Regions from separate parts of the Chromobacterium sp. HL1 genome, predicted to be linked through region 4. Evidence: predicted binding sites of a transcription regulator. Region 4 holds the regulator's gene; each other region holds the start of a gene.
What was found. Region 4 encodes FNR, which switches genes on or off when oxygen is low (the NO sensors DNR and NnrR bind a similar motif). Its sites were predicted from a motif close to TTGATNNNNATCAA; they were not measured.
Positions count from the first base shown of each region.

Region 1 (2,200 bases), 2.0 Mb from region 4:
GACGCCGGCGAACACGCCGGCCAGCGCCCATGGCGGCACGCCCTGCAGCAAGGTCTCCACCTGGGTGGCGAACCAGTCGATGCCGCCGCCGACGGCGTCGAAGGCGCCGGCGTTGTTTTCCAGCAGAAAATGGATGATCTGGTTGACCCAGCTGCCTATCGGCAGCGGGGACTGGGGACTGGTGTCGGCCATGCGGCGTGCTCCTCGTCTCGCCGGACGCGCTCAGGACGGCGAGAGCCACACGCCCCCGCGCCGGCGACGCCCGTTGGGGTTCAGTGGTGGGCGGCCGCGCTAGGGCGGTGCTGGGACAGCTTGTTGAGCACGCTGCTGGGGGTGATCACGCCCAGGCAGCGGCCGTCGTCGTCGCGCACCTGCAGCGGTTCGGCCTGCCCCTGGAGCCGCAACAGCACATCGGACAGGCTACAGGACGGCTCCACGTGCGGAGCGGCCGTCGCGCGCGGCGGCGGCGCGGCTTCGATCAGATCCTTGGCCTGCAGATAGCGCGAGGTGTCCACGCTCTTGAAGAAGTTGCGCACATAGTCGTCAGCCGGGCATTCGATGATTTCGCGCGGGCTGCCCACCTGCACCAGCCGGCCGCCCTCCATGATGGCGATGCGGCTGCCGATGCGCAGCGCCTCTTCCAGATCATGGGAGACGAAGACGATGGTGCGGCGCTGCTCGCGCTGCAATTGCAGCAGCAAGTCCTGCAGCTCGGCGCGCTTGAGCGGGTCCAGCGCCGAGAAGGCCTCGTCCATCAGCATCAGCGAGGGATTGACCGCCAGCGCGCGCACCAGGCCCACCCGCTGCTGCATGCCGCCGGAGAGCTGATGCGGGTACTTGCCGGCGAAGGCGGCCAGCCCCACTTGCTCCAGCACTTCCCGCGCCCGCGCCTCGCGGGCCTTGCGCCCGAGGCCGGCCACTTCCAGGCCGAAGGCGGCGTTGTCCAGCACCGTGCGGTGCGGCATCAGCGCGAAGCTCTGGAACACCATGCTCATGTCGCGGCGGCGCAAGGCCACCAATTGCCTGGGCGACAGCCGGGTCAGGTCCTGGCCGTCCAGCAGGATCTGGCCGGCGCTGGGCTCCAGCAAGCGGTTGATCAGGCGGATCAGCGTGGATTTGCCGGAGCCGGACAGGCCCATCAGCACAAAGATTTCGCCGGCGCGCACCGAGAACGACACGTCGTTGACGCCCACCACCGCCCCGGTGCGCCGAAACACTTCGTCCTTGCTCTCGCCGGCCCGCAGCAAGGACATCACTTCCGCCGGCTTGCCGCCGAACACCTTGTGGAGGTTTCTGACCTCGACCTTGATCGTTTGCATCCCGGCTCCCTTCGGCGCGGCCGCTGACAATTCGAAGAATGTTTAATGTAAATCAAGGTTCAAGATAGGAAGGAAGGGCTGGGCCAAGTAAGGGTATTCCGACAACAAGCCGTCCAAATCCGACATCCGCGCGCAAAACCGGCCGGCATAGGCCTGGCCGCCAAATCCAGCGCCGGCTTTCGTCTCCGGCCCGGCCGGCCTGTGTCGTAAAAAAACCGCAATCCGCCGCCGGCGGCAAAAACAAAAACGCCGGCCGCGGCCGGGCAGGCGTGAAGGACGGGGAGGCGACGGACGCGCGCGCGGAAGCGGTCAAAGACGGCGGCGCTTCGTGAAGCGTTGTACGGTGAGTACTCGCTCAAAACGCGCAATGCCGCTTGTACATGCCGCTTTTTCGCTCGTTTTCGCCTTGTTTCAGCCTGGCTCGCGAGACTTTGGACAGGCGCTCAGCGATCTACCACCAGATCGCTCAAGGGCAGGCTGCAGCAAGGCAGGAAATAACCCTGCTCCACTTCGCGCGGCCGGATGCCGCCCTGGTGCCGCATGTCCACCCGGCCTTCCAGCAGACGGCTCTTGCAGCTGCCGCACACGCCGCGGGTGCAGGAGGCCGGCAGGCGCATGCCCTTGGCCAGCGCCGCCGCCAGCACCGTCTGCCCCGGCGCCACCGATAAATCGTCCCCCGTTTTGGCGAAGCGCACATTGAAGCCGCGGCCCTCGACGCCGGGCTGCGGCGTCCGCACCGCCTCGTCCGGCGGCGCCGCGCTGAGTTCGGCGAAATTGAAGCTTTCCTCGTGATAGCGGCTCATGTCGAAACCGCACTGGCGCAGCAGCTCGCGCACCGCGGCCATATAGGGCGCGGGACCGCAGCAGAACACCTGGCGCGC
Region 1 is NZ_CP162399.1:1,683,412-1,685,611, reverse strand. It holds gene AB1Z25_RS07860 (ABC transporter permease) at 1-192, opposite strand, end outside; gene AB1Z25_RS07855 (quaternary amine ABC transporter ATP-binding protein) at 273-1,319, opposite strand; gene AB1Z25_RS07850 (FAD-binding oxidoreductase) at 1,763-2,200, opposite strand, start outside.
Region 1: the regulator FNR is predicted to act here: its motif matches at 1,362-1,375, upstream of AB1Z25_RS07855 (quaternary amine ABC transporter ATP-binding protein).

Region 2 (2,200 bases), 170 kb from region 4:
TATATGTCCGGCATATTTCCGCCTTTCGCCAAAGCGAAGATCATGGCAAGAAACCGGAGGCAGGGCAATGGGATCGGCGGATAAAAAAAAGGGGCGCAACGGCAAGGGGGAACCGCTACGCCCCAAGAAGAAATCAATTGCTGTACAAGGGCCGACCAACCGGGAAAGTCAGCTAACCCTCTGTTTATCCTAGAACATTAAGGTGAAATTGCGAGGACGGATTTGGCGGGATTTAAATGACAAAGGGATGGCTAAGCCATCCCTTTTTTGCTGGCGGGAAGCGTTTCAGGGGCGCGGAAGGGTCACGCCCACCTGGCCCATGTATTTGCCGGCGCGGTCGCTGTAGGACACGTCGCAAATTTCATCGGATTCGAAGAACAAGACCTGGGCCACGCCCTCGTTGGCGTAGATCTTGGCCGGCAGCGGCGTGGTGTTGGAGAACTCCAGCGTCACATAGCCTTCCCATTCCGGTTCGAACGGGGTGACGTTGACGATGATGCCGCAGCGGGCGTAAGTGGATTTGCCCAGGCAGACGGTCAGCACCGAGCGGGGAATACGGAAGTATTCCACGGTGCGGGCCAGCGCGAAGCTGTTGGGCGGGATGATGCAATAGCCCTTGCCGGAGACTTCCACGAAGGAATTGGGGTCGAAGTTTTTCGGGTCGACGATGGTGCTGTTGATATTGGTGAACACCTTGAATTCGTCGGCGCAGCGGATATCGTAGCCGTAGCTGGACGTGCCGTAGGAGATCACCTTCTGGCCGTCCACCATCTTGATCTGGTTGGGCTCGAAGGGTTCGATCATTTTGTACTCGTCCGCCATCCGGCGAATCCACTTGTCCGATTTGATGCTCATTGTCTTGGGCCCGTAGCTTGTCGATTGATTGTCCGCGATTTTAACCGCAAGCGCAGTGGCCGGCTATCGATAATCCATCGTCGATCCGGATAGGACAATGCTATTGATGCAGGTCAAGCAGGGCGGGAATTGCCGCGGTTTGCCGATATTCGACGGGGTTCGGCTGGATATACTAATGCAAACCATTCTCGTTCTTGATCGGATCATCATGTTGACTTTGGATGCATTCCCCGCCGGACGCCACGGCGTGGTCGACAGCCTGGAGCTGGCCGAAGAGGCCATGCGCCGCGTCGCCGCCTTTGGCCTGGAGCCGGGCTGCCGGTTTTATCTGCGTCGGGCGGCGCCCTTGGGCGGGCCATTATTGCTGGACGTCGGCGCCACGCGCTTCCTGCTGCGCCGCAGCCTGGCGCGCCTCATCGTGGCAAGGGTGGCGGTATGAAGCGTTTCGCCCTGATCGGCCTGCCCAATACCGGCAAGTCCACCTTGTTCAACCGTCTGACCGGCATGTCGCAGCGCGTCGGCAACTGGCCGGGCCTGACCATAGAGTTGAGCAGCGCGCGCCTGTTGCTGGGCGGCCACATGGTGGAGTTGGTGGATTTGCCCGGCGTCAATGATTTGACCGGCTATTCCGACGACGAGGCGGTGGTGCGCGACGTGCTGCTGGCCAGCGCCTTCGACGGCGCGGTCCTGGTGCTCAACGCCAGCCAGCTGGACCGGCAACTGCCGCTGGCCTTGCAGGTGCTGGCCAGCGGCCTCAACTGCCTGGTGGTGCTGAATATGGCCGACGAGGCCAAAGCCCTGGGCGTGAGCCTGGATGTGGAGCGCTTGTCGGAGCGCCTGGGCGCTCCGGTGTTTCTGGCCTCGGCCCGGCATATGCAAGGCTGGCCGCCGCTGATGGCGGGTTTGAACCGGCTGGCCAACGACGGCGGCCCGGCGGCGCGCGCCAGGCTGGACGCGGTGCCGGACACCCGGGAGGCGATGGCGGAGGCCAAGCGGCGGCTGGCTGGGTGCTGGGCCTTGCCGCCCGTGCTGCCGGCGGGGCTGACGGAGAAGATGGACCATTGGCTGATGCATCCATGGCTGGGCCTGCCGCTGTTCTTCGCCCTGATGGCGCTGCTGTTCAATCTGACGTATCAGATCGGCACCCCATTGCAGGAGCTGGCCGGCGCCGGCCTGGACTGGATCAAGGAGCAGGCGCTGACGCCCTTGCTCGCGCCCTTGCCCGAGATTGTGCAGAGCCTGGCGCTGGACGGCATCTGGCAGGGGGTGTCGACGGTGCTGACCTTCGCGCCCATTTTGCTGGTGTTTTTCGTATTGATGGCGATGGTGGAGGATTCCGGCTACC
Region 2 is NZ_CP162399.1:3,542,543-3,544,742, reverse strand. It holds gene AB1Z25_RS15970 (glutathione peroxidase) at 1-14, opposite strand, end outside; gene dcd (dCTP deaminase) at 286-855, opposite strand; gene AB1Z25_RS15960 (FeoA family protein) at 1,031-1,294, shown strand; gene feoB (ferrous iron transport protein B) at 1,291-2,200, shown strand, end outside.
Region 2: the regulator FNR is predicted to act here: its motif matches at 959-972, upstream of AB1Z25_RS15960 (FeoA family protein).

Region 3 (2,200 bases), 2.2 Mb from region 4:
GGCCTTGCCTTCCGGCGGCAGGATCTCCACCTCGCAAGCCTCGTTCTCGTAGCCGTCCGCCGCCAGGAAAACGCTGCTGCCGTTATAGAAGCCGCGCTGCGCGTCCAGATAAGCGCCGCGCACCGACAGATCAAACGCATAAACTTTATAGCGTAGAACCAACGAGCCCTTGACTGGCGCGGCTTGCCAACTGTTTTTTGTCAGCTGGACCAGCCGCACCGCTTTTCCCGCGGATTCCGCGCGAATTTCCACAATATGTTTGGAGAACTCCCGGATCATGTAACTGCCGGGAATCCACGCCGGCAATGAGAAAATCTGGCCATTCTTGGCGGGCCGGGAAACGGTCAGGACGACCTCGAAAAGATGCGCCTCCGGGGCGCTCGGACATAGGGTGTAGCGGACGGAAACGGTCATGATCTGCCTGCAATCGTTGCAAAACCTTCTGATTTTAGCACTTGCCGCGGGTAAACGCTGCGTTTTATGACATCTTGATCCAGGTCAAGAAGGCTGGGCCGCCAGACAATACAATCTCGGTCAGTAGCAACAGTATTTGCAAGAACTGTCACGCTCGCTTGAGACATAAATAAAGACAAATGGGAAAGCGACATCCCCCGGCCGTCCAAACTGGCCCGATATGGGTAATTGATTTAGAATGCCGGGTTAACTAAATGGGGAAATTGCGCTGTCGCAATACGGGATGAACTGCTAATACAGACATCAGTACCGCTGCGATCTGGGTCAAGCGCTTGATTTTAATAAAAGTCGTTTTCCCTGCGGCATCGTCTGGATACAGTCACATCGGTACAGATGGGGACAGTTTCCCGGACTTCAAGCCGCCGATTAGATATGTCACGTTCTGAGTTAGCAACCTTGGAGAAAACCCTAAATGGAAACGCAATCCACTTATAACTATAAGGTGGTGCGCCAATTTGCCATCATGACCGTCGTGTGGGGCATTGTCGGCATGTTGGTGGGCGTCATCATTGCGGCCCAACTGGTCTGGCCCGAATTGAACTTCGGCCCCTGGTTCCACTTTGGCCGCCTGCGTCCTCTGCACACCAATGCGGTCATCTTCGCCTTTGGCGGTTGCGGCCTGTTCGCCACCTCCTATTACGTGGTGCAGCGTACCTGTAACGTCCGGCTGATCTCCGACAAGCTCGCCGCCTTCACCTTCTGGGGCTGGCAGCTGGTGATCGTGCTGGCCGCCATCACCTTGCCGCTGGGCCTGACCACCAGCAAGGAATACGCCGAGCTGGAATGGCCGATCAAACTGCTGATCGCGGTGATCTGGGTTGTTTACGCCATCGTTTTCTTCGGCACCATCGCCATCCGCAAGGTCAAGCACATCTACGTGGCCAACTGGTTCTACGGCGCCTTCATCCTGGCCGTGGCCCTGCTGCACATCGTCAACTCCGCCTTCGTGCCGGTGTCGCTGTGGAAATCCTACTCCGCCTACTCCGGCGCCGTGGACGCCATGGTGCAATGGTGGTACGGCCACAACGCCGTGGGCTTCTTCCTGACCGCCGCCTTCCTGGGCATGATGTACTACTTCATCCCGAAACAGGCCGGCCGTCCGGTTTACTCCTACCGCCTGTCCGTGGTGCACTTCTGGGCGCTGATCTTCACCTATATGTGGGCCGGTCCTCACCACCTGCATTACACCAGCCTGCCTGACTGGACCCAGTCCGTAGGCATGGTGTTCTCCCTGGTGCTGCTGGCTCCGAGCTGGGGCGGCATGATCAACGGCATCATGACGCTGTCCGGCGCCTGGCATAAGCTGCGCACCGATCCGGTGTTGAAATTCCTGGTGGTTTCGCTGTCCTTCTACGGCATGTCCACCTTCGAAGGCCCGATGATGTCGATCAAGACCGTCAACGCCTTGTCCCACTATACCGACTGGACCATCGGCCACGTGCACTCCGGCGCGCTGGGCTGGGTGGGCTTCATCACCATCGGTTCCATGTACTACCTGATTCCGCGCCTGTTCGGCCGCGAATCCATGTTCAGCCTGAAGCTGGTTGAAGCCCATTTCTGGCTCGCCACCGTCGGCGTGGTGCTGTACATCGCCGCGCTGTGGATCTCCGGCGTGACCCAGGGCCTGATGTGGCGCGCGCTGAACCCGGACGGCACCCTGACCTACGCCTTCGTAGAGGCGGTCAAGGCCACCTATCCGTACCACTTCGTGCGTCTGCTCGGCGGC
Region 3 is NZ_CP162399.1:734,372-736,571, reverse strand. It holds gene AB1Z25_RS03350 (M61 family metallopeptidase) at 1-414, opposite strand, end outside; gene ccoN (cytochrome-c oxidase, cbb3-type subunit I) at 887-2,200, shown strand, end outside.
Region 3: the regulator FNR is predicted to act here: its motif matches at 747-760, upstream of ccoN (cytochrome-c oxidase, cbb3-type subunit I).

Region 4 (2,200 bases):
CGCAGCGGCTGCTGGGGGCCGACGGCCCGGCCTTGCTGCAAACGCTGGACGCCGATCCTGCCGAACTTCAGCACTGGCTGGCGCGCCAGCCCACCCGCCGTCTGGGCCATTACGCGGAACGGCTGCTGTCCTTCTGGTTCCGGCTGGCGCCGCACATCGAACTGGTGGCCAGCAATCTGCCGGTGCGCGCGCCGGACGGCCGCACCGTCGGCGAGTTCGACTTCCTGCTGCGCCTAGACGGCCAACCGCTGCATCTGGAAGCCGCCAGCAAGTTCTATCTGCAACTGGGCCGCAGCGCGGACACCTTGACCGGCCCCAGCCTGCGCGACGCCTGGGCGCTGAAAGCCCATAAACTGCAAACCCAGCTGCGCCTGTCCCGCCACCCGGCGGCGCAAGCGACGCTGCCGGCGGGCTTTGAGGGCTGCGCGGTCGGCGCCCGGCTCAGCGGCTGGCTGTTCCACGCCCGCGACACCGCGCCGGAAGCGCCGCCCGGCGCCCAGCCGCTGTACGGGCAATACTGGCCGCTGCGCGGCGACTGGCCGGCGTTGAATGCGGATTCGCGCTGGGCCTGGCTGCCCAGGCTCAGTTGGCTGGCGCCGGCGCGCCGCTCGCGGGAACACACCGCCGACGCGGCGGAACTGCGCGCGCGCCTGGAACAGGCCGAGGCGCCGCAGCTGCTGGCCGAACTGCAGCCCGGCCCCGACGGCGACTGGCATGAAGTGGCCCGCGGCTTCGCCGTGCCGCCGGGCTGGCCTCAGGAAGCGCCGCTGTCGCGGCTGCTGCTGCAAATCGCGGACTGCGCGCCGGCCCCATGAAAAAAGGCAAGCCCGAGGGCTTGCCTTGCGTTTTCCATCTGTCCGCCCGCGCGGCGGAATCAATGTCCGTTGGCGTGAGCGCAGCCGGAAATCAGCGCCTTCAATTCGTCCACCATCACCAGTTGGATGTGCTTGTGATCGACGGTGATCCAGCCTTGCTGCTGGAACTTGGACAGCGTGCGGCTGACGGTTTCCAGCTTCAGGCCGAGGAAGCTGCCGATTTCCTCGCGGCTCATGCGCAGGATGAAGTCGTTGGCGGCGAAGCCGCGGGTGGACAGACGCTGCGACAGATTGAGCAGGAAGGCGGCCAGGCGCTCTTCCGCCTTCATGTTGCCCAATAACAACATTACATTCTGATCGCGAACGATCTCGCGGCTCATCAGACGGTAGAAATGGTGCTGCAGGGTGGGAATTTCGCGGCCCAGGCTCTCCATGCGGCTGAACGGCAGCTCGCACACCTCGCTGTCCTCCAGCGCGATGGCGTCGCAGCCGTGCACATTGGCGGAAATGCCGTCCAGGCCCATCAGTTCGCCGGACATATGGAAGCCGGTGACCTGCTCGCGGCCGTCCTGGCTGGCGACGCTGGTCTTGAAGAAGCCGGTGCGCACCGCGAACAGCGAACGGAAGCCTTCGCCGCTGCGGAACAAGTACTCGCCGCGCTTCAAACGGCGGCTTTGGCGGATCACCGCGTCGAGCTGGGTCAGCTCCTCGCGGTTAAGCCCCACAGGTAGACAAAGTTCCTTCAGGCTGCAGTTGGAGCAGGAGACCTTCAGGTTATGCAAAGAGATATGGTTCTGATCGGACATGGCATGTTTAGTACAAGCTTGCGATGAAGCTTGACCCTTATCAAAGCGAAATTCGCAGGATTTCCGCAAATTTACCAGTCCACCAGAGGTTTTGCCATCCAAATACGACATGAAGACCACCCACCCATTTTCTCCTGCCCATTTTGAATTCGACCGCGCGCTGATTGAGCGCCTCGACGGGACAGGTCCTAGATATACGTCATACCCGACAGCGGATCGCTTTACGCCGGGTTTTGCCGAAAGAGACTACATCCACTGGCTACGGCAGCGCAGCATCGGCGCCAACCGGAAACCTTTATCATTGTACGCTCATATACCTTTTTGCAACACTATCTGCTACTACTGCGGTTGCAACAAGATCATCACCAAGGACAGCGGCAAAGCGGACTTGTACCTGGACTACCTGGAGAAGGAGGTCCGCATGATCGCCTCCTGTCTGGGCCGCCGCGAGCAAGTGATACAGCTGCATTTCGGCGGCGGCACCCCCACTTTCTTGTCCGACGCGCAACTGGAACGATTGATGACCTTGCTCAAGACTCATTTCGAGTTCTTGAAGGAGGGGGAGTATTCCATAGAAAT
Region 4 is NZ_CP162399.1:3,715,247-3,717,446, forward strand. It holds gene AB1Z25_RS16930 (DUF1853 family protein) at 1-815, shown strand, start outside; gene fnr (fumarate/nitrate reduction transcriptional regulator Fnr) at 875-1,621, opposite strand; gene hemN (oxygen-independent coproporphyrinogen III oxidase) at 1,731-2,200, shown strand, end outside.